3 regions of the Shewanella sp. Pdp11 genome follow, and region 1 is predicted to be linked to each of the others. Evidence: predicted binding sites of a transcription regulator. Region 1 holds the regulator's gene; each other region holds the start of a gene.

Evidence for each region. Region 1 encodes sigma-54, which starts transcription at its own class of promoters, with help from an activator protein. Its sites were predicted from a motif close to GTTGGCACGNNNNTNGNNT; they were not measured.
Region 2: the regulator sigma-54 is predicted to act here: its motif matches at 3,206-3,224, upstream of AYJ58_RS10010 (DUF1328 domain-containing protein).
Region 3: the regulator sigma-54 is predicted to act here: its motif matches at 4,730-4,748, upstream of AYJ58_RS17325 (flagellar hook-length control protein FliK).

Annotation. Positions count from the first base shown of each region.
Region 1 is NZ_CP015194.1:1,395,821-1,403,388, reverse strand. Features, by position in the region: gene AYJ58_RS06185 (KpsF/GutQ family sugar-phosphate isomerase) at 1-538, shown strand, start outside; gene kdsC (3-deoxy-manno-octulosonate-8-phosphatase KdsC) at 538-1,089, shown strand; gene lptC (LPS export ABC transporter periplasmic protein LptC) at 1,086-1,646, shown strand; gene lptA (lipopolysaccharide transport periplasmic protein LptA) at 1,633-2,187, shown strand; gene lptB (LPS export ABC transporter ATP-binding protein) at 2,184-2,915, shown strand; gene AYJ58_RS06160 (RNA polymerase factor sigma-54) at 3,023-4,501, shown strand; gene hpf (ribosome hibernation promoting factor) at 4,530-4,817, shown strand; gene ptsN (PTS IIA-like nitrogen regulatory protein PtsN) at 4,820-5,263, shown strand; gene rapZ (RNase adapter RapZ) at 5,260-6,114, shown strand; gene AYJ58_RS06140 (HPr family phosphocarrier protein) at 6,101-6,376, shown strand; gene mgtE (magnesium transporter) at 6,637-7,568, shown strand, end outside.
Region 2 is NZ_CP015194.1:2,247,393-2,254,960, forward strand. Features, by position in the region: gene AYJ58_RS09995 (hypothetical protein) at 230-886, shown strand; gene AYJ58_RS10000 (diacylglycerol kinase family protein) at 879-2,585, opposite strand; gene AYJ58_RS10005 (hypothetical protein) at 2,730-2,924, opposite strand; gene AYJ58_RS10010 (DUF1328 domain-containing protein) at 2,948-3,124, opposite strand; gene pfaD (eicosapentaenoate synthase subunit PfaD) at 3,753-5,399, opposite strand; gene AYJ58_RS10020 (beta-ketoacyl synthase N-terminal-like domain-containing protein) at 5,488-7,568, opposite strand, start outside.
Region 3 is NZ_CP015194.1:3,912,349-3,919,916, reverse strand. Features, by position in the region: gene fliF (flagellar basal-body MS-ring/collar protein FliF) at 1-748, shown strand, start outside; gene fliG (flagellar motor switch protein FliG) at 741-1,793, shown strand; gene fliH (flagellar assembly protein FliH) at 1,780-2,796, shown strand; gene fliI (flagellar protein export ATPase FliI) at 2,765-4,102, shown strand; gene fliJ (flagellar export protein FliJ) at 4,132-4,578, shown strand; gene AYJ58_RS17325 (flagellar hook-length control protein FliK) at 4,840-6,996, shown strand; gene fliL (flagellar basal body-associated protein FliL) at 7,085-7,568, shown strand, end outside.

The sequences.
Region 1 (7,568 bases):
AGAGGCTTGCCCACTGGGACTCGCTCCAACATCAAGCACCACAGCGACCTTAGTCATGGGCGATGCCATTGCCATTGCGCTGCTACAAGCCAAAGGCTTTACCCGTGATGATTTTGCTATGTCTCATCCAGGCGGCGCGTTAGGGCGTAAATTATTGTTAAAAGTCTGCGATGTGATGCACAGCGGTGATGACTTACCGCTCGTTAACCACGATATTTGCATCACAGAAGCCCTGTACGAAATTTCCAAGAAAGGCTTAGGCATGACGGCGATTATCGATGATCAGCGCAAACTGGTCGGTATCTTCACCGATGGTGATTTACGCCGCGTTATCGATGCCGAAGTGAATCTGCGTACAACGCCCATCGCCGATGTGATGACCCGTAACTGCGTGACCATCACGGATAATGTATTGGCCGCCCAAGCGCTGCAAGTGATGGATTCCAAAAACATCAACGGATTAATTGTTATCGATAAAGACCGCCATCCTATCGGCGCTCTTAACATGCTAGACATGGTTAAAGCAGGAGTCATTTAATGCCACAGCAAGGATTTTACGGCCCAATCAGTGATGATGTGTGGCAACGCGCGCAAAAGATTAAACTGTTGATTTGTGACGTCGATGGAGTGTTTTCCGACGGCCGTATCTACTTAAGCAATAGCGGCGAAGAGCTAAAAGCCTTCCACACACGCGACGGCTATGGTGTGCGCTCGCTACTCACCAGCGGTTTTAATCTCGCCGTTATCACTGGACGTCAATCCAAAATCGTTGAAAACCGTATGACAGCCCTTGGGGTTACCCATATTTACCAAGGCGTAGATAATAAGTTCGAGCCCTATGAAGCATTGCTCGCACTCTATGGTGTCACCCCGGAAGAAGTAGCGTATATCGGTGATGATATTGTCGATTTACCCGTGATGAATGTCGTCGGTTTAGCGGTCAGTGTGGCCGATGGTCATCCCTATGTGCGTCAGCACGCCCACTTTGTCACTACGCTCAATGGCGGGCACGGTGCACTGCGTGAACTCACAGATCTGTTGCTACTCAGTCAAAATAAATTCACTTCGGCCCATGGAATGAGTATATGAGTCGTGTGACACTCGCAATTATCGCTTTTTTTGGAACCGCACTAGCGCTTTACTGGCAAGTGCAGAACAAACACAGCGGTGATACCGATAACCGAGTAAAAGATCAAAATACCCCAGATTTCATCGTTGAAGATCTGCGCAGTGTTGAGTTCAATGAACAAGGGCTAGTCAATAGCCGTGTGACGGCGAAAAACATGGAACATTATGATTCAACGAATCAAACTTTCTTTACTCAACCTGTTTATCTTGTTTATCCAGACCAAGGTAAAGCACAATGGCAACTCAGTGCAGATCAGGGCAAGCTAAACAAGGAAACGGGCAAGGTTGTACTCGAAAACAATGTTATTATTGATGCCATTAGCGCAGAAGAACCGATCCAGACCTTGTCCACCAGTTATCTGGAACTCGATCTCAATACTATGATAATGACCTCTGACCGTACCATTTACGTCACAGGGAAAGATTTTAATATTCAAGGCCAAGGCCTTTATGCCGACCTCAACGCGCAAGAAGTGAAATTGACCAGTCAGGTAGTAGGAACATATGAAGCAAAATAACGTATTACTTGCCAGCCTAATGCTAATAATGAGCATGAGCGCCTTTGCTAAAGTCGACGACCTAAAGCAGGAAGTTAAAATCAAAGCAGTGAGCCAAACGGCAGATATCAAGAACAACCAGATCATCTTCTTTGGTCCGGTGGAAGTTACCCAAGGCTCGATAAAAATCCAAGCAAATGAACTGCGTGCATTTTCTGCCGAAGGTGAAAATAGCAAAATTTTAGTGGCCACTGGTAACCCCGCAACTTACAACCAAGTGTTAGACGATGGCCGTCCAGCCTCGGCGAGCGCGAAAGAAATTCGTTACGATATGGCAAGCCGTACCCTGACACTGAAAGGCCAAGCTTCGTTAGATCAAGCGGGTAGCCAAGTGACGGGTAATGTGATCCGCTATAACATTATCCAGCAAAAATTGATTGCTGAGAGCACAGGTAGTGGTGACGATCGCGTGATCACTATTATTCAGCCAGAAAACTATCAAGATGATGCCAAACCTGACGCGCCAGCGGATAAACCTGTGAAAAAGCAGGACTCTAAATGACCCAAATCACCCTAAGAGCACAAAATCTGGCGAAGAGTTATAAGAGTCGCCAAGTGGTTAAAGACGTCAGTCTAACGGTAAAGACAGGTCAAGTTGTTGGACTACTCGGCCCAAACGGTGCGGGTAAAACCACCACCTTTTACATGGTCGTCGGTCTGGTTAAAAGCGATAAAGGCCACATCTTTATCGACGATGATGATTTAACCGCGGATCCTATGCACCTGCGCGCCCGCAAAGGCATAGGTTACTTGCCGCAGGAAGCCAGTATCTTCCGTAAGCTGACCGTCCATGACAACATCATGGCCGTACTGCAAACGCGCAAAGAATTGAAGAAAGAGCAAAGGGAAGAACAACTCGAGCATCTGCTCGAAGAATTCCACATCACCCACATCCGTGACAGCCAAGGCATGTCATTGTCGGGGGGCGAACGTCGCCGTGTCGAAATTGCACGGGCGTTAGCAGCAAATCCTAAGTTCATTTTGCTCGATGAACCCTTTGCGGGTGTCGATCCGATTTCAGTTATCGACATCAAAAAGATTATCGAACAGCTCAAAAGTCGAGGCCTTGGCGTGTTGATCACCGACCATAATGTTCGCGAGACATTAGATGTGTGTGAACATGCCTATATTGTGAGTCACGGAAACCTGATTGCCGAAGGAACACCTGCAGAGATCTTAGACAATCAGCAAGTTAGGGCTGTGTACTTAGGTGAACAATTCAGGCTATAGTTAATCAAGCGGAGCCAATGAAGGCAATTTGTGCCAGCATTGTGCTCCACTCAAGATGATAACAAGCGACCTCATCCAACAATAATAACGTAGGGATCAGCGGTAACATGAAAGCGTCACTCCAGCTCAAACTGGGTCAACAGTTAACCATGACGCCACAATTACAACAGGCCATTCGTCTGTTGCAACTGTCGTCATTAGAACTGCAGCAAGAGATCCAGCAAGCCTTAGATTCTAATCCCCTTCTCGAGCTGGAAGAGGATCAATTCGACGCCACTAAAGACCCTGTAAACCAAACGCTTTCCGATACGGATTTCAGTGAATCGAGCACTCTGCCGCCTGAGAAAGACAGCTCCACAATAGACACGGCAGAGTCCTTAACCAAAGAATCCATGCCCGACGAGCTCCCCATGGACACCACCTGGGATGAAGTGTTCACTGCCTCCCCTAATTCTGGCCCCGGCGGCAGTCGTGAAGATGATATGCCCTTCCAAGGTGAGACCAGTGAAGGCTTGTATGAGCACTTAGAATGGCAAAAAAACCTCACGCCGTTTTCTGAAACCGATTTAGCCATTGCCACCGCCATTATTGATGCCATCGACGATCAAGGCTATCTCACTCAAAGCACTGAAGAAATTCTCGAAGCCATGGGCAATCCTGAAGTTGAGCTTGACGAAGTTGAAGCCGTACTCAAGCGCATTCAACATTTTGATCCCATTGGTGTGGCCGCCCGCGATTTAAGCGAGTGCCTGCTGATCCAACTGTCGCATTTCGCCGCTGACACTCCACACCTCGAAAATGCCCGCATGTTGATCAAAGATCATTTAGATCTGATCGCCGCGCGCGATTTTAGATTGTTGATGCGTAAGACTAAATTAAAAGAGGATGAGTTAAGGGACGGCATCGCGCTTATCCAAACCCTCAATCCCCGCCCAGGTTTATTGATTACGCCCAACGATGACGAATACGTCATCCCAGATGTGTCTGTGTCGAAGAAGAATGGCCGCTGGGTGGTTGAACTGAACCCAGACTGCATGCCAAAAATCAATGTAAATCAACATTATGCATCGATGGCGCGCAGTACTAAAAACCAAGCCGATAGCCAATTTATTCGTGGCCATCTGCAAGAGGCTAAATGGTTTATCAAAAGCCTAGAAAGCCGTAACGACACTTTACTTAAAGTTGCGAATTGCATAGTGCAATATCAGCAAGGTTTCTTCGAATACGGTGAAGAAGCCATGAAACCTATGGTGCTTAACGATATTGCCGAAGCGGTAGAAATGCATGAGTCCACCATCTCACGGGTGACCACCCAAAAATACATGCATACCCCTAAGGGACTTTTTGAACTAAAATACTTCTTCTCTAGCCACGTCGGAACTGACGATGGTGGGGAGTGCTCATCCACAGCAATCAGAGCCTTCATTAAGAAACTGGTTGCAGCGGAAAACCAGAAAAAACCATTAAGCGACAGTAAGATGGCACAACTTCTGGCAGAACAAGGGATCAACGTAGCCCGCAGAACCATTGCGAAGTACCGAGAGGCTATGCTCATTCCGCCTTCTAATCAGCGTAAAAGTTTATAACCTACAGTGGATATCGGAGGACGTTTCTATGCAAATAAACCTGAGTGGACACCATGTCGAAATTACCGAATCGTTACGCGCATATGTAGAAGAAAAGTTTTCAAAACTTGAACGCCATTTCGAACAGATCAATAATGTGCACGTTGTGCTCAATGTCGAGAAAATGCAACAGATTGCCGAAGCGAGAATAAATCTTATCGGTGGTGAAGTTTTTGCAACTTCAGAGCATGCTGACATGTATGCCGCTATAGACGCCCTGATTGACAAGCTTGATCGTCAGGTTATTAAACACAAAGAGAAGTTAACAAAACACTAATAATGGAACTTTGTACCATACTGCGGCCGGAGTGCACTACCTGCGCCACTCCGGGCAGCAAGAAAAAGGTACTGGAACTCATCAGCGACTTAGTCGCTGCCCAGTACCCGACCCTCTCATCTCAAGAGATATTCGAAAGCCTAGTGGCGCGCGAAAAGATGGGGAGCACAGGTATAGGGAACGGCATCGCCATTCCACATGGTCGATTAACCGATATAAATCAGCCCATTGCCATACTCATTAAGTGTGAAGAGCCGATAGCATTCGATGCTATCGATAAGCAACCTGTTGATATTTTATTTGCACTACTGGTGCCTGCTGACCAATGTCAGCAACACTTAAGTACCTTGTCTTGCATGGCCGAAAAGCTGAGCGACAAGCAAATATTAAAACAATTACGCAAGACGCATGATGAAACGGAACTCTATCAGGTAATCACTGGATGAAACTGGTCATAGTGTCGGGCCGCTCAGGCTCAGGTAAATCTGTCGCCCTAAGGGTACTCGAAGATCTCGGCTATTACTGTGTCGATAACCTTCCCTTGCCCTTAATCGGCACTTTGCTTGAGCAACTCAAAGGCAGTAACGATCTCGTCGCCATCAGTGTCGACGTGCGTAACATGCCAGAGCAGGACAAGGTTCTAGTTAAACAACTCGCGAGCCTACCTCCTGATACTGAGTTAACGAGCTTCTTCCTCAATTCTAGCGATAAAATTCTGCTTAAGCGTTACAGCGAGACTCGCCGTTTGCACCCTTTGTCAAAGAGCCAAGTCTCTTTACAAGAAGCAATAAAACGGGAAGGGAAACTGCTCGAGCCTATGTCAAAACTGGTCGATCACTACATAGATACGTCGAACCTGAATATCTATGATTTAAGCGATCAAGTGAGACAAATTCTGCTCGGCAGTGTCGATAAAGAATTAGTGATCAACTTTGAGTCCTTTGGCTTTAAGCACGGTATGCCCACCGAAGCCGACTTTATGTTTGATGTTCGCTTCCTGCCTAACCCACACTGGGAACTGGCGCTGCGTCCATTAACTGGCTTAGATGAGCCCGTAGCTGAGTTCTTAAATCGCCAACCACTGGTCAATAAGTTCATCTGGCAAATCGAGAATTTGCTAGAAACTTGGCTGCCGCACCTCGAGCGCAACAATCGCAGTTATTTAACTGTGGCGATTGGCTGCACGGGTGGGCAACACAGATCGGTTTACGTCGCAGAGCAATTGGCTAAACGCTTTAGTAACGGTAAACATAAGGTTTATGCCCGCCATCGAGAGCTGAATAATGCCAAAGCTTGAACGTCAGATCACCATCTGTAACAAACTGGGATTACATGCCCGTGCCGCCACAAAGCTCGTGGTACTGGCATCCGAGTTTGATGCAAGCATCACCTTGATACAAGGTGATAAACAGGCATCCGCCGCCAGCGTACTCGGCTTATTGATGCTTGAGACTGGCATGGGTAAAACCATTAAACTTATCGCCGAAGGCCCAGATGCTGAGCCCGCTCTGGATGCCATTTGTGCCTTAATCGACGCTAAGTTTGACGAAGCCTGTTAGTTTCATTTCATATTCAGTGTTTCAAACAGGCACTCAGATTAGTACACATCACACTTAGCACTGCGTATTTGTGCAGTTCACATCTCGTTTCAAAAGCTTGGCGACACATTTGTCGCTCGACGGCACGAACCATAGGCGATTACACTAGCGAGCATTACCGCCGACTCACCTTAGTCTTAACCGCCTAGTCTCAGCCCTGCGCCAAGCAGCGCACTCTCGAACCAATTTGCCGCACAGTGGCGGACAACTATGGAGGACAAATGCCCGTAGATAATTCAGAAAACGATCACACCGGACATAGTCTAGACCAGTTAAACCAAGCGCTTAGTAGTGGCATGTTTGTGCACGTACGTAACATGCTGCAAAAAATGGCCGCCTCTGATATCGCGCTGATCTTAGAATCCTCACCACCCAGCGCCAGACAAGTGCTGTGGCAGCTTATCGATCAGGAACAAATAGGCGACATACTCGATGAGTTGAGTGAAGAACTTAAAGATCCGCTGATCCGCAGCATGAGTCCTGAGCGGGTTGCGAAGGCAACGGCGAGCATGGACACCGACGATCTGGCCTATATCCTACGTAGTCTTCCCGATGCCGTTTACAAGCAAGTGCTGCAGTCGATGACGGAACAAAACCGCCAGCGGGTAGAACAGGCCTTATCCTATCCCGATGAGACCGCCGGCAGCTTGATGAACACAGATACAGTCACCTTAAGACCCGATGTGAATATCGATGTGGTGCTGCGCTATCTTCGCCAAAGGGGTAACCTGCCAGACACCACAGATACCTTATATGTGGTCGATAAACAGGACAAAGTGCTCGGCGGTGTCAGGCTGGCAGATCTGCTGACCTGCGCGCCAAGCACCACAATTCGCCACATCATGGACCCCGATATCCAAAGTATTCCTGTGAGCATGTCCGACAGCGAAGTCGCGCAGAAATTCGAACGTAATGACTGGGTATCTGCTCCCGTCGTTGACGGCGATGGCAAGCTGCTAGGACGGATCACAATCGATGACGTGGTCGATGTTATCCGCGAAGACGCCGAACACTCCATGATGGGGATGGCGGGGATGGACGATGACGAGGATACTTTTGGCCCAGTGCTAAAAAGTACCCTACGTCGCTCACTCTGGCTCACGATTAACTTGTTCGCCGCGCTACTCGCCTCCTCGGTCAGCAATATGTTTGA
Region 2 (7,568 bases), 850 kb from region 1:
CTTAGCTGCAACTGCAAAGTTGCAGCTTTTCGTTGCAATATGAGCGATATCGAACGGTTATTGACATGGATGTCAGTCGTTGGTTTAACTCGAAAGGATCTAAAAATAAGTTAGGTGTTGATTGTGTAAACTATCAATGCCTCATATTGTTACTAGCACAGGTCAATTTGGGATGGTGAGATAATTTTTGGAACAAGGAACAAGGAACAAGGAACAAGGAACAAGTTCAGTGATACTTAATCAACCTCCTAAGAGTGCGCTTTATCTCAAGGCGTTGAGTACCCAGTACCGACCTCTACTGTGGTTTTTTGCCATTGCCTTGTTAGTGCTTGGATTGCTTTGTGCGAGAGCGGCCTGGTTACAACCCGAGCCCGTGTTACGGCTTGTGCTTGGTTGGGTGGCATTTTTTCTGTTGTTCCCTGTACTGCCGCTAGCGTTAGTTCGGCAACAATCTTGGTTAGATACCGAGCGACAGCAATTGTGGCTCGGTAAAGGTGTATTCAATGGGAAGTTGCCTGGATTGTGGCGTTGGCGCGCCTATGCCTTTTCAGATATTAATGCTGTGCAACTCTATCTGCTACAAACAACCCATTGGCACCAGTTCGACCGTAAACGCCAAGCGGAAGATACGGTCGATCACTATCTCGCTTATTTACAAGTACAGCAGCCTAAAGGGAATCAATTGAAATTGGCTAACAGCACTGACAAGCAGGAATTACAGCAAGTTTTGCAGCAATGCGCGCAAGCAATAGGCTGTAAGTTTCAGGATTTTAGCAATAGTCCTCAAAAATCCCACCCCAAAGTGAGTGAATTTAATTTTATGCGAGTGCTTATTGCGCTTGCTGTTTTTATCTTAATAAACATCGCGATAGTGTCATTTACGTGATTTTTGGGTCGATAGCATTTTCAGTCGATTCTTGATAAGGCACAAATACCTTGAGAGATGCGGGTTGAACTTCAATGGTAAGATCCGCGGGCTCAAAAATTTCGCCATCAATCACATATTTACACTTGGGCTCACTGCTAATACGCACTTTTTTTGCGTGGGCGTGGTGAACCTTGGTTGTGCTAGATGGCACGTTAGGTGGCTTTGACTGTGTGTCTTTATTGCCTTCTTTTACCCATCCTGCAATGGCTAATTCGGCTAGGCTAAGGAGCTTGTCTGTCGGCTCACTGCCGGCATCTAGCCAGGTAATATCGAGTAGGCCATCTGTCATATTAGGCTCGCCATCGCCCTGCGCTAATACGCTGGTAAACGGCGCGGCATTGGCAACAATAAGGCTATGGGTGGTCAATGTTGTGGGCTCGGCATCATCTAAGCTGAGCTGTATGGTTAGAGTGATATCGGCATTCACGGCGCGCCATAAGCCATCGAGGTAGGCAAACTGGCCGAGGGCATTTTTACGTTCACGGCTCGCAGATTCAATCATCTGCTGTTCAAAACCAATGCCCACAAGTAGCAAGACTAAATGTTGATTACAGCGGGCAGTATCGATAGCTTGGTAATGGCCTTGGATAATATTATCTAAAGCCTGAGAGACAGGAATAAGCTTACTGCCTAAACCAAATAGCGCGTGGCTGAGGGCGTTAGTGGTGCCTAAGGGAATGATCCCTAAGGCGATGTCGGTGTTCACTATTTCCGATGCCACCTCTGTCACTGTGCCATCGCCGCCGCAGGCGATGATGATATCTGCGCCGCTACTGCGGGCTTTTTTGGCGAAGGTGTTTGCGCTGACATTTTCGCTGGTGAGTTTTATCGTTAGGTCAAAATAGGCTTTTAGTTCGTCTTGGATTTGCTCGCCATATTCTTGCCATTTGCCGCCGCCGGAGACTGGGTTGGCGATAATCCACGCCACTTTGTGGATGTTGATTTTGCCTTGCTTAAGCATGTGTTCAAGGGCGCGTAATTGCCATTTGTTTAAGCCCGCGGTTTTGCGAACTTGCTTTATTTGTTGCAGTACTTCGGCGAAGTTGCGCTGTTTATCTTTACAGACTAAATAGGCGGCGAGCACCAGTACTGAGCGGCCGCGCCCCATAGCACAGTGGATCAGCACCTGTTTATTGGCGCGCACTTGGCGATGCAACCAGTTAACGGCTTGATTGAGCTGGGCACTGGTCGGCACGCTATGGTCGAGGATGGGAATGTTCAAATACTCGATATGATCTTCAAACTGCGACCAATCTAAGCCATCAAACTCGGCGGTCACATCAAGAATGGCGGTAATCTTATTGGCTTTGATTTTCTGCAGATCCGCAGAAAATAATCGGCAGCCGAGATACAACTGCTCATCTATCTTTTGCATCGACGGCACAGAGTCGCGTTTTCTGGCCCAATGATTATACAGCCGACTGCCCAATAAAAACGGAATAAAGCCCCAGCGAATATACCAAGGGATAGTGCCATCTTGGCGCTTTCTAAAAATGCTGGCGAGATTAAACCAGTAGGCTGAACCGACTAAAAATAGCGACAGGCTTGTCCAAGCCCAAATAAAGGTGAGCAGGGGAGACGTGCCCGTTACTGCAAAATAGGCGAGTAACACGGCACCCATAAAGTAGAAATATTTGATGTGGATTTTGCTTAGCATACGCGCCCTCCAATGCTGTTTTTTGATTTAACCGCTGCATGTTGAACGGCTGACTGAATCGGTGAATCGCGTTGTTAACATTAGATCAAAAGGGTGGCAGTAGATATGTCTATTGCCACCCTCAAGTTAGGTTAAAGTGTCAGACTAGCACTTAGTATCTTTAGCCTTAACGCCTTCTTTCACTTCTTCACAGGCATCTTCAATGGCATTACCTGCATCAGTCATCACTTCATCAATTTTTTCGCCGGCATCTTCGGCTTTGTTATCACTACAGGCGGTTAAACCTAAAGCGAGCAGTAATGCCAGTGAAGCGCTTGTCATCAGAGTAAATGGTTTCATATACATCTCCTTTTCTAAAAAAATTAAAGTCGCGGTGACTTGCCCTTGAGGGCATTAATCAGCAGTGAAATTACGAGTAACACAATAAATAAGAAGAAAATAATTTTTGCGATTCCCGCTGCCGCGCCAGCGATACCCGTAAATCCAAACAGTCCGGCAATAACAGCGACAACTAGAAATACTAATGTCCAACCTAACATAATAACCTCCTGCCCTTGTCTTAATCCTTCGCATGACCGTTTGTGTCATTTGTAAGGTAACGGCTAATGGTTATTTCTAGCTTGCGAACATAATGCCAACTTTGCATATTTTAATTAGTTTATTGATTTTAAATGACATTTAATTGATTGGTTTGAAGCGGATACGAATGTGCTAAGCGTGGAATAGGCAATTTTTACCTAAGCTTCGGTAAGAGTTGCAGTCAGAAAATAGAGGAGCACAGCAAAAAAACCGATACTTTTGAATGACAAAAAACTTTATTCACAAATCATGTGGTGTATGTAGAGTTTTGGGGAAGGGATATGTCCTATCAAAGTTTGCCTCGCAGCCCATTCTTAAATTAGGCAGCATGTATTCGATTGGTTGCTGGCGTGCATTGTCGCGGCAGTGGCCATCGGAAAAGGGACTTTTCCGTTGAGCCCCCAAGGATGGGTTTACGGCGTGCCACTGGAGCGCCAGTGCTTAGCGGCATTGGCACAAATAGAGCTAATAGCTCAAGGGATTAGATTAGTAATAGCGTAGGCGGCTTCAATTTAACGAGGTAGTGAAGAAGATTGCATCAAGCAGGGAGTTGAGTCCCTACTTGATGTATCTATTGTCCCGTAGTGCTTAAAAACGATTCAGCGGTTTCCAGCGTAGTAGTGTGACCGGAATGCTAACCCCTTGGGATAACAGCAAGTTAATGCGGGATTGATACGCTGCGCCCACCATTAAATGTTTGGCTAAATCCACCGCATTGCGGGCTTTATAGTCATCTAAATAACTGCCTTTGGCCCAAGCGTTAAATGCACCCAGTGCTGGGCCTGCCCAGATTTGGTAATCCATTTCGCGGCCGACTTCACCTGTGTTTGACCAGCGGCTCGACAGACCCAAATACCAGCGGAAAATCAACGCCATCTTACGTTTTGGGTTATCCAGTGCACGCTCGATTTGCTTAGGATCGCGCTCGTTAAAGTGGGCGACTGTGCCAGCCCAAATGTCATCGAGTGATGAGCGAAACACTTGCTCTTCGAGCTTTTTACGCTCGTCCGCAGGGATGGCATCAATCGAATCGTAACGGGTGTAGATTTCATAAAGCTTATTGGCGCGCATCGGGAACAAAGTGCCGCGCTTAACCACTTGTAATTTCACGCCCATTTCGAACATATCAGCGGCAGGCGCCATAGTCACATCGGCCATTTCTGTGGTGGCGAGTAACTTACGGGTGTGTTCGCTGGCGCCCGCTTCGACGCAAGCTTGGTTGATTGAACCTGTGACGATAAAGGCCGCGCCCATGTTGAAGGTGGCTAATGCTGCATCGGGTGTGCCGACGCCGCCGCCTGCGCCCACACGGATGGGCGTTTTATATTGATACTTAGCTTGGATTTCATCTTTGAGCGCCAAAATCGTCGGCAATAGCGTGACCAATGGACGATTGTCGGTATGGCCGCCTGAGTCGGCTTCGGCCGTGATGTCGTCCGCCATTGGCACGAGTTGCGCCATCGCCATTTGATCTTGGCTGATAAGACCATCACTCACTAATTGCTGGAGGATTTTGGCCGGCGCCGGCTCCATAAACTTAGTCGCGACTTCGGTGCGGCTGATTTTTGCGATGACTTTGTTGCCAATGACGATGTCGCCATGTGCGTCGCGGCTCAAACCTGCTGCGCGGTAATAGACGATCTGCGGCGTTAAACCTAAAAATGCCGAGGCTTCGACCGTGCGCACTTTATGTTTTAAAAACAGCTCAACGCTGCCGCGCTCTAATGCGGGCTCGCTTGGGCTGTGAATTAAGTTAAAAGCGTAGGGGCCATTGGGCAGCGCCGCTTGAATGCGAGTAATGGCCGCTTCAACACGGGATGGAATTAACCCTGCCGCGCCAAATGAGCACAAAATGCCCGCTTGGCCAAGGGCGATAACCAGTTCTTCCGAGGCAATACCGTTGGCCATAGCGCCGGCGTAGTAAGCGTATTTGACGCCGTGGACGCGGCGAAAATTACTGTCGCCTAAACTTTGGGTGCCAAGGGCAGGGGCAAAGGCGCTGACAGGATGTGAGCCCAATGGCGCTTGGCTGTCACTGGTGGTCACTTCGGCCGTTTGCGCTATGCCTAAGCCTTTTTCGCTGTGATTCACTAAGTAGCAGGCTTGGCTTAAATCTTTGAGTTTTTTGCCTAATGAGTCGATATCAAAGCTCAGCGCTGCATCATTGACTTGCCACGGCCAAGGGCTGAGTTTTTCGTTATTACTATTAAATTGATCGAGAGTATGGCTTGTCATAGGTATTCTCTTTTTATTGCCGCCTTAGGCACTCTGGCCAAGGCGACACATTATTTGTAATTAGCGTCTTTCTAAATGAGCAAGGTGATTAAGCTTCTTCAATACAGATGGCGATATCTTTAACTTCATAAATCCGCAGGCCGTCTTTACTCAAGTTGGCATCGCCCATAATGATGCGTTTACCATTGTCGTCTGTCACGCTGGTAATGTGAACATCCAGCGACATCTGCTTGTTTAATGGGTTAATTTGGCCACGATACTTCCATTTGATATCCGACAATATCTGGCCAAATTTTGGATTTTTAAAGCCCGCACCAAGGTCTTGGTCAATCGCATAGGTTTGCATCAGCTCGATAATGGCTTCAACCCCTAATGAGCCTGGCATTACCGGATCTTGATGGAAATGGAATTGGAAGAACCAATCACTCGGGTCAATCGTGCGCTCGGCGTATAAATAGCCAAGGCCCGCTTTACCGCCGGCTTTCACGATTTCAGCCTTGTCGATAAAGTTAAGCTGACCGCCCGCTAAACGGTAATGTGGCTGACCTTGTGGGGCGTTAAAGCTGCGATGCTGTTTATCTAACAGATTGATTTGGCTATCGGCGGCTATACCATTTTGCACATGCCAAGGCTGAGTTGTCTTGCCGTTGTCTATGCCAAGTTGGTTTTTCAGGGCATCGCCCTTGAAGTAACCAAATACCGCTTTACCTTGGTAGAACGGCTCGCCATCGCAGCTTAACTCGAAGCTAAAATTCTGGATGATGTTACTGCCAGCAATTACAGTCGATAACAAACGTGAGTCGTTCACTATGGTTTTGCCGCGTAAATCCACATGGCGCAGCAGTTTACCGCTACCGTCCAAGTTACGGAAAAACAGCTCTTGGCCGGGGAAACCCAAGGTGGTGCCCATATAACCTGAGATAAAACCGTTTGGCTGCAGTGATATTTCCATCAGCACAGAATAGGGCATAACGGCGTGATGGCTGTTTTTATCGTAATACCAAGCGTTTGCAGGCACTTCGTATTCGGCTATACACGAAGAGGGCTTTTTCAGCTCGCCGCGTTTGCCGTCAATCGCAATGACGCGAGTGGTGAGCTGCAAGTCACCGCAGGGCGTGCGCGGTGGAATCAGGCCGCGATAGATGCTGAAATCGGGGCCGAAGCAGTTTTCGATGTCGCCCGTGGCAAATTCGAACATGTGGTACGGCGTGAACGGCAGGGTATCGGGCACGCGGTTAGCATACTTTGAATCCGCTGGCGCGACTGGTGCAGGTACATGCTTAAGCGGCACTACGCCTTTATTGGTTGGTGCAGTTAAATCGGGCAACTGCGCCATTAGCGGCGCAGCTGCTGAGGTTGTAGTCAGTGAACAATTCGTATTGTTATCCGCAAGGTAGCGAGTGCATTCGGCTTCTTCTTTGATCATCACCCCAAGGTTTTGGAAATCCACCACCACTTTGCCATTGAGCAAAATATCGATATTCGCCTTCGCATACGGGCGCGGGCTCATACCGATTTCGGTGATTTCCATGCGATAGGTGAGCAGGCCAGATTGCGGCAACACTTGACCACGACAGCGCACTTTTTGAGAGGCGTTTTCGAGCGGTTGGAAACGACCGTTTTTGACGCCCCCTTCTTCTGTATTGGCGTGCATACCAATGTGCAGCATAAAGAATTGCAGTAATTGACCACAGCCTTCGGCCATTAATGACCCCGCCATCACTTGGTCACCCTTGAAATGGCACGGGAAATACCAATGGTCGGCTTCGAGCTGCTTATGGCCTTCAACTGAACCTAAGCCCCACGCGCCGCCATGCACCTCAAGATTGCTGACCTGTTCAATCATCAGGAATTTTTCAGAAGCAAAACATAAAGAGGGCTGCAGCCCATATTGGGCTTGATGCGCCGCATGGGCACCGCCAAAACAGCCACCGATATCGGCGCTGAGCAGTTTATGGATTTGACTGTAATCAAATTGGTTTTGTGCGCAGTTAAGCAGCGGAGTAAAGCGCGGCTTATTAGGATTATTGAGGGCAAGGTTACGGGCTTTGATTTCGGCTTCGGTGCGAATAACGCCCTTGCCGTCGGCGAGTTCTTTGTCGGTGAAGAAGCCGGCACAGCCGCCATCCATTTTCAGGATCAGCTTGTCGCCCACGAAACATTCGTAGG
Region 3 (7,568 bases), 2.5 Mb from region 1:
GATCCCTGGTGCGCTATCGAATCAGCCACCAATGGAGTCAAATATTCCGCAAGATGCGACTAAAGCGACCGAGTCTGTCACTGCGGGTAATTCACACCGTGAGGCGACACGTAATTTTGAGTTAGATACCACCATTAGCCATACCCGTCAGCAAGTTGGCGCCGTTCGCCGCATTAGTGTGTCGGTTGCTGTGGACTTTAAACCCGGTGCTGCCGGAGAAAATGGTCAAGTGGCGCGTGTTGCCCGTACTGAACAAGAGCTGACCAACATTCGTCGTTTACTCGAAGGGGCAGTCGGTTTTAGCTCGCAACGGGGTGATGTGTTAGAAGTGGTAACGGTTCCCTTTATGGATCAATTAGTTGAAGACTTGCCAGCACTAGAACTGTGGGAGCAACCTTGGTTCTGGCGCGCGATTAAGCTCGGTATTGGTGCGCTAGTGATTCTGGTACTGATTTTAGCTGTGGTACGGCCTATGCTGAAACGCTTAATCTATCCTGACAGTGTGAATATGCCTGAGGATGGCAGATTAGGTAACGAACTGGCCGAAATTGAGGACCAGTACGCGGCAGATACGCTAGGGATGCTCAATACCCAAGAGGCGGAATACAGTTATGCCGATGATGGTTCAATTCATATCCCTAATTTGCACAAAGATGATGATATGATTAAAGCTATCCGTGCGCTCGTGGCTAATGAGCCTGAGCTCTCTACTCAAGTCGTGAAAAACTGGTTACAAGACAATGGCTGAGAATAAAACGAAAGAAGTGGCTCCAGCGGCCGCACCTGCCTTTAACATTAAGGATATTAGCGGTGTTGAAAAGACCGCGATCTTACTCCTCAGTTTGAGTGAGGCCGATGCTGCATCCATTTTAAAACACTTAGAGCCGAAGCAAGTGCAAAAAGTGGGTATGGCGATGGCGGCAATGGATGAGTTCGGTCAAGAAAAAGTCATCGGGGTACATAAGCTGTTTCTCGATGACATTCAAAAGTATTCTTCTATTGGTTTCAACAGCGAAGAGTTCGTTCGTAAAGCCTTAACCGCCGCGCTGGGTGAAGATAAAGCGGGTAATTTGATTGAACAGATTATCATGGGCAGCGGTGCTAAAGGTTTGGATTCGTTGAAATGGATGGATGCACGCCAAGTAGCGACCATTATTCAAAACGAACATCCTCAGATCCAAACGATCGTGTTGTCCTATTTAGAACCCGATCAGGCGGCGGAAATTTTTGGTCAATTCCCTGAAAATACTCGCTTAGACTTGATGATGCGGATTGCGAATCTTGAAGAGGTACAGCCCGCTGCACTGCAAGAGCTGAACGACATCATGGAGAAACAGTTTGCCGGTCAAGGTGGCGCACAGGCCGCGAAAATGGGCGGCCTAAAAGCGGCTGCCAACATCATGAACTATTTAGATACGGGTATCGAAAGTCAGTTGATGGAAACCATGCGCGAGTCTGACGAAGAAATGGCGCAGCAAATCCAAGACTTGATGTTCGTGTTTGAAAACTTAATTGATGTTGATGACCGTGGTATTCAAGCACTGCTCCGTGAAGTACAGCAAGATGTACTGATGAAGGCGCTCAAAGGCACTGATGATCAGCTGAAAGAAAAAATCTTGGGCAACATGTCAAAACGTGCCGCTGAATTGCTGCGTGACGATCTTGAGGCCATGGGCCCAATCCGTATCAGTGAAGTGGAAGTCGCCCAAAAAGAAATCCTGTCTATTGCCCGTCGCTTAAGCGACAGTGGCGAAATCATGTTAGGCGGCGGTGGTGGCGATGAGTTCCTCTAATCCGAGCGACAATAAACCGTCAAATAAGGTCTTGAGCGACGGTGATATTGAGTTTAGTCACTGGGCACTGCCAGATGTGACTGAAGCCGATGACGATTCTATCTCGAATTTGTTCGGCCATTCTAATCATCAAGCCGCTAAGCCTACGACAGTTGAGAGTGTTTCTCCGCCGACGATGGCCGAGATTGAGGACATTCGCGCCCAAGCTGAAGAAGAAGGGTTTGCCGAAGGTAAACAACAAGGTTACGAGCAAGGGCTAGAAAAAGGTCGCTTAGAAGGCTTAGAGCAAGGCCATACTGAGGGGCTCGCCCAAGGGCATGAGCAAGGATTAGAAACCGGTTTAGCTCAAGCCAAAGTTTTACTTTCGCGGTTTGAAGCCTTATTAACTCAATTTGAAAAGCCATTGCAATTACTCGATGGTGATATTGAGCTCTCCCTACTGAACTTGAGTATGACATTAGCTAAATCTGTCATAGGTCACGAATTAAAAACCCATCCAGAACAAGTGCTTTCGGCATTGCGCTTAGGCATAGAGTCGCTACCCATCAAGGAGCAAGCGGTTACTATTCGGCTGCACCCCGATGATGTGATCCTTGTCGAACAACTTTATTCCACCGCCCAACTGACCCGCAGTAAATGGGAACTTGAAGTCGATCCGACGTTAAGTGCAGGCGATTGTATTCTGAGCAGTCATCGCTCATTAGTCGATTTAACGCTTTCATCGCGTATCGATACAGTGTTTGAGTCATTACGAAATCAACATGCGCATTTGAATGATAAACAGCATCAACTGCAAGAGACGATTGAAGCTGAAGATACTGCCAAACAAGTTGCTGTGTCGCTTGAGTCTGAGCTTGATGATCAAACGGCGGATAACCAAGCTGTCGATACGGTTAACCAAGACGCTGAGGATATGCAATCTGCCTCAAATACAGGTGAGCACTTAGATACCCAATCGGATGCCAGAACAGATGCAAAATCGCCAACACCAACTGCTGAATAGGCTTAATCATCATCAGGATAAAGTGCCGCCATTTCGTGCTGTGGCCAGTGGTCAGCTGGTGCGTGTTGTTGGCTTAACCTTAGAGGCGAGCGGTTGCCGTGCGCCTGTGGGCAGCTTATGTTCCATCGAAACCATGGCGGGCGAGTTAATTGCCGAAGTCGTCGGCTTTGATGGCGAACTCCTTTATTTAATGCCTATCGAAGAATTACGTGGGGTATTACCCGGTGCCCGGGTGGTGCCTTTAGGGGAACAAACTGGACTCAATGTCGGCTTGTCGTTGTTAGGACGTGTGCTCGATGGTAACGGCGTGCCTTTAGATGGTTTAGGTGCGTTGCAGACCGATCAACAAGCGCCAAGACATAGCGCTGCCATTAATCCTTTATCTCGCCGTGCTATTACTGAGCCGCTGGACGTTGGCGTGCGCGCCATTAATGCCATGCTGACTGTGGGTAAAGGCCAACGTATGGGCTTGTTTGCCGGTTCTGGTGTGGGTAAGAGTGTGCTCTTAGGCATGATGACCCGCGGTACCACTGCCGACATTATTGTGGTTGGGCTGGTGGGCGAGCGTGGCCGTGAAGTAAAAGAGTTTATTGAAGAGATTCTTGGGGATAAAGGTCGAGCGCGTTCTGTTGTTGTTGCCGCGCCTGCAGATACCTCGCCGCTGATGCGCCTTCGCGCTTGTGAAACCTCGACTCGTATTGCCGAATACTTTCGCGATTTAGGCTATAATGTCTTGTTATTAATGGATAGTTTGACGCGCTACGCCCAAGCGCAGCGGGAAATTGCTTTGGCTGTGGGTGAGCCGCCTGCCACCAAAGGCTATCCGCCTTCAGTGTTTGCCAAGCTGCCGCGTTTAGTTGAGCGCGCCGGCAACGGTGGCCCTGGTCAAGGTTCAATTACGGCATTTTATACTGTGCTGACGGAAGGGGATGATCAACAGGATCCGATTGCCGATGCATCGCGGGCGATTCTTGATGGTCACATAGTCTTGTCGCGTTCGCTTGCGGACTCTGGGCATTATCCCGCCATTGATATTGAAGCCTCTATTAGCCGGGTAGCACCTATGGTGATCTCCAATGAACACTTGGAAGCGATGCGCCGCGTGAAACAAACTTATTCCTTGTATCAGCAAAATCGTGATTTGATTTCCATTGGCGCTTATGCCCAAGGCAGCGATCCTCGAATCGACAATGCGATACGATTGCAGCCGGCGATGAATGCTTTTTTACGCCAAACCATGCTTGATGCATTCAGTTTTACCGATAGCCAAGTCATGCTCGGGCAACTTGCCGCTCAGTGCAAATGATGGCGTCATCGAATTAATCGAGGTCTAGTATGGCTAACGCCGATCCCTTGTTGTTAGTGTTAAAGCTCGCCAATGATGCCGAAGAACAAGCGGCGTTATTGTTAAAGTCGGCGCAGTTAGAGTGTCAAAAACGGCTGAATCAACTCAGTGCACTCAATAACTATCGCTTAGAATACATGAAGCAAATGCAATCCCAGCAAGGCCAAGCCATTAGTGCCAGTCACTATCACCAGTTTCATCGCTTTATTCGTCAGATTGATGATGCTATTACTCAGCAAAATCGCGTTGTGGCCGACGGTGAAAAACAAAAAGAATATCGACAACAGCATTGGTTGGAAAAACAGAAAAAACGTAAGGCAGTGGAATTACTCTTAGCGAGTAAAGAGAAGAAGCGCCAAGTTGTTGAACAAAAACGAGAGCAGAAAATGACCGATGAATTTGCTTCTCAGCAGTTTTATCGCCGCCATCAGCGTTAGTGAAATAGCGCGTTAAATGCTCGGTATCTTCACCATTCACAAGTCCGATATGAGTTCAGTTTTCTGCTGTCGCTCTATGGCGCTGAACATTTGTTCGACTTCTTCCTTTGGGTTTTATTCTTTTCAATATGCTGTAGTAAAAAACTGAAGTTTTGGCACCTTATTTGCTTTGATTTAGTCCATGACCCTGCAACCGCAGTGTTTAATTGACGTTTTTACCTAGCCATTTTCTCTTCTGCTGGGTGATGTTTGGGAGCACTTATGCAACAAATGACCAATATCCTGTTGAGTAAAACAGGCAACTCTGCGGCCAATTCCGCTAAGACATCTTCCCAAGAGTCTAATAATGAAGACTTTTCATCTACACTTGCGTCTGTCTCCGCTAGCTCATTTTCTATTTCCGCGCCTAAAAAGGCTACAGCGAATACTGACGATAAAGTGCAGATCGCTTCTACTGATAAAGTAAAAGATAAAGACATATCAACGGATGACGCTGACGTAAATCTCATCTTCGCCCAGATCAGCATGGCAAATGACATGAAGAAAACGGCATCAGATGGAGAGAGTTTGCCGTCTGACTTTTCCCAAGGGGAAAATAATGAGTCTGCTGACCCTTTATTGAAAAGTGATGCATTCAGTACCGTTGAGCTGTCGGGTGTACAAGCTTCAATGAAAGCGATAAACACTGAGCTTCCTATTGTCGACATCTCAGGCTCAGCGCAAGGTAAGGCTGATATTTTAACGTCAAGTGAAGTTAACCTGGCAACTGAGAAAAGTAATAGCAAGTCCTCAAACGGCGATCTATTGAGTATCCAAAAGGTATTGGACACTGATACTTCTTTTTCCTCTGAACTCAAAAAGCTAACTGGCCAACTTCAACTAGATACAGGGGCTTTAAATGAGACTGATGCCACTAATAAAGTCTCTGCTGATAAAGAATCGGTAGAGATAATGCAAAAAAATACTCTAGTAGCCTCCAGTGGAACATCAGCAGAGATATTACCTGTTGAAGCAATCCAGGGTAAGAAAGTATTACTTGATGACACTTTAGATGCATTGAAGTCACAGTTATCTACGGATAAAAGCGTTGAATCTCATTCTGCATTTTTAAAGGGACAAGTCATTCCGCCGAACAGTAAAACATCTGAAAATTTGGATTTATCTGAATTTGTAGATACAGCAGAGACCGCGGCAAAGGCATCATCAAAAAATCTAGAAAGCGTGTTATTGAAAGAAGTAGATGTGACTGAACTTAAAGGCGATAAATCATTTTCAACGGATAAATATGCGCATCAAGTTGCGAGTCTAAACGCTGAACAGCGTGGTACAAGGTTGGATCTTAATTCTGAGGCACTTGTAACCTCAGACGACGTAGACGAATCAACGTTGAAGCCTAATACAGCAAGCCAAACCTTGAAGTCAGAAACGCTAGCGACATCGACGATTAAGAATGAAATGGCTGCAACATCTATAATCGCTGATGAAAGAGTGGATACATTGGACTTGGCAAGTCCCAAGGTGGCTGATACCTCTAACTTGGGTGAGAACGATGCGGATGACGTTACTGCCGAGAGCAATAAACCAACAGTGCGCAATGCTGAGATTGCAATACCTCAGCAGGTGAGCAGAAATGCGAATGTTGATGTCGCGGTTAGTAAAGTAGAAGTTCAGCCTATAGTTACAACACTGGATACACAGAATATCTTAGGTAACGCAGTTGATCCGAAGGATAGCGCAATGACTGATACCGAGATCAATGTTGATGTTTCAAAAGTAGCAATGGATGCGGGTAATTTGCTAAAGGATGCGAAATACAGTGTGACACTCGATGCTCAAAGAGACGTTAAGCCATTCATTATGGGGGATGAAGACAAGGGATCAACGACTGACATTAAGTCATTTTCTGCTTTAGCTCAGTCATCGACGCCACTACAAGTCAATCGTCAGGAAACGATGCAAGTTCAGTTGTCATTACGCCAAGGTGTCGAACAACAAAACCAAATGCAAGAGATGATCCAACGGTTTTCACCTGTGATGAAGCAACAGTTGATCACTATGGTGAGTCAAGGTATTCAACATGCTGAAATTAGGCTCGATCCCCCTGAGCTTGGACATATGCTGGTAAAAATTCAAGTGCATGGCGATCAGACCCAAGTACAGTTCCATGTCACTCAGACACAGACGCGTGATTTAGTTGAACAAGCTATGCCAAGATTACGCGAGTTACTGCAAGAGCAAGGGATGCAATTAGCGGATAGCCATGTGTCTCAAGGTGGCCAAGGTGAACGTCGAGAGGGAAGTTTTGGCGACGGTGGCGGTTCAAGTGGGGCTGATGTGGATGAAATCTCGGCAGAAGAGCTACATTTAGGTTTAAATCAAGCTTCTAGTGTAAATTCAGGTATAGATTATTACGCTTAAGTAGGTAACCTATAGCGATGACTTATATAGTTACGTTTTCATATTAATAAAACGTAAGAGTTTCTGCCTAAATTAAAGAGAATAGTGAATGGCTAAGGAAGAATCGTTAGAACTTGAGAACACCGAAGCTCCCAAAAGTAAAAAAAAGCTCTTTATTTTTATTGGAGTGGGGGTTTTAGTTGCACTGCTTATTGCCGGTGTCCTATGGTTTTTCCTTGGTAGTAGTTCTGAGGACGCCACGACGTCAACTGACGGAGCCGTACAAACAGAAACTCCTGCTGAAAGTGGTGCGCTGACTACCGCATCCTATGTGCCTATGCCACGTCCTTTTTTGTTTAACCTGCCTGGCCCTGATCGCGCTCGTTTAGTTGAGATTAAAGTACAGTTAATGGTACGTGGCACAGATGATGATGTGCTGACACAAAAACACATTCCGCTGATTGAAGATGCGCTTTTAACGACTTTCAGTGGCGCAGATGTGCAAAAACTCAGTACGCAAGCGGGTAAAGATGAATTACGCCAGTTAGCACTCTTAAGTGTGCAAAATACCCTGCAGTCGGTCACTGGCCGTA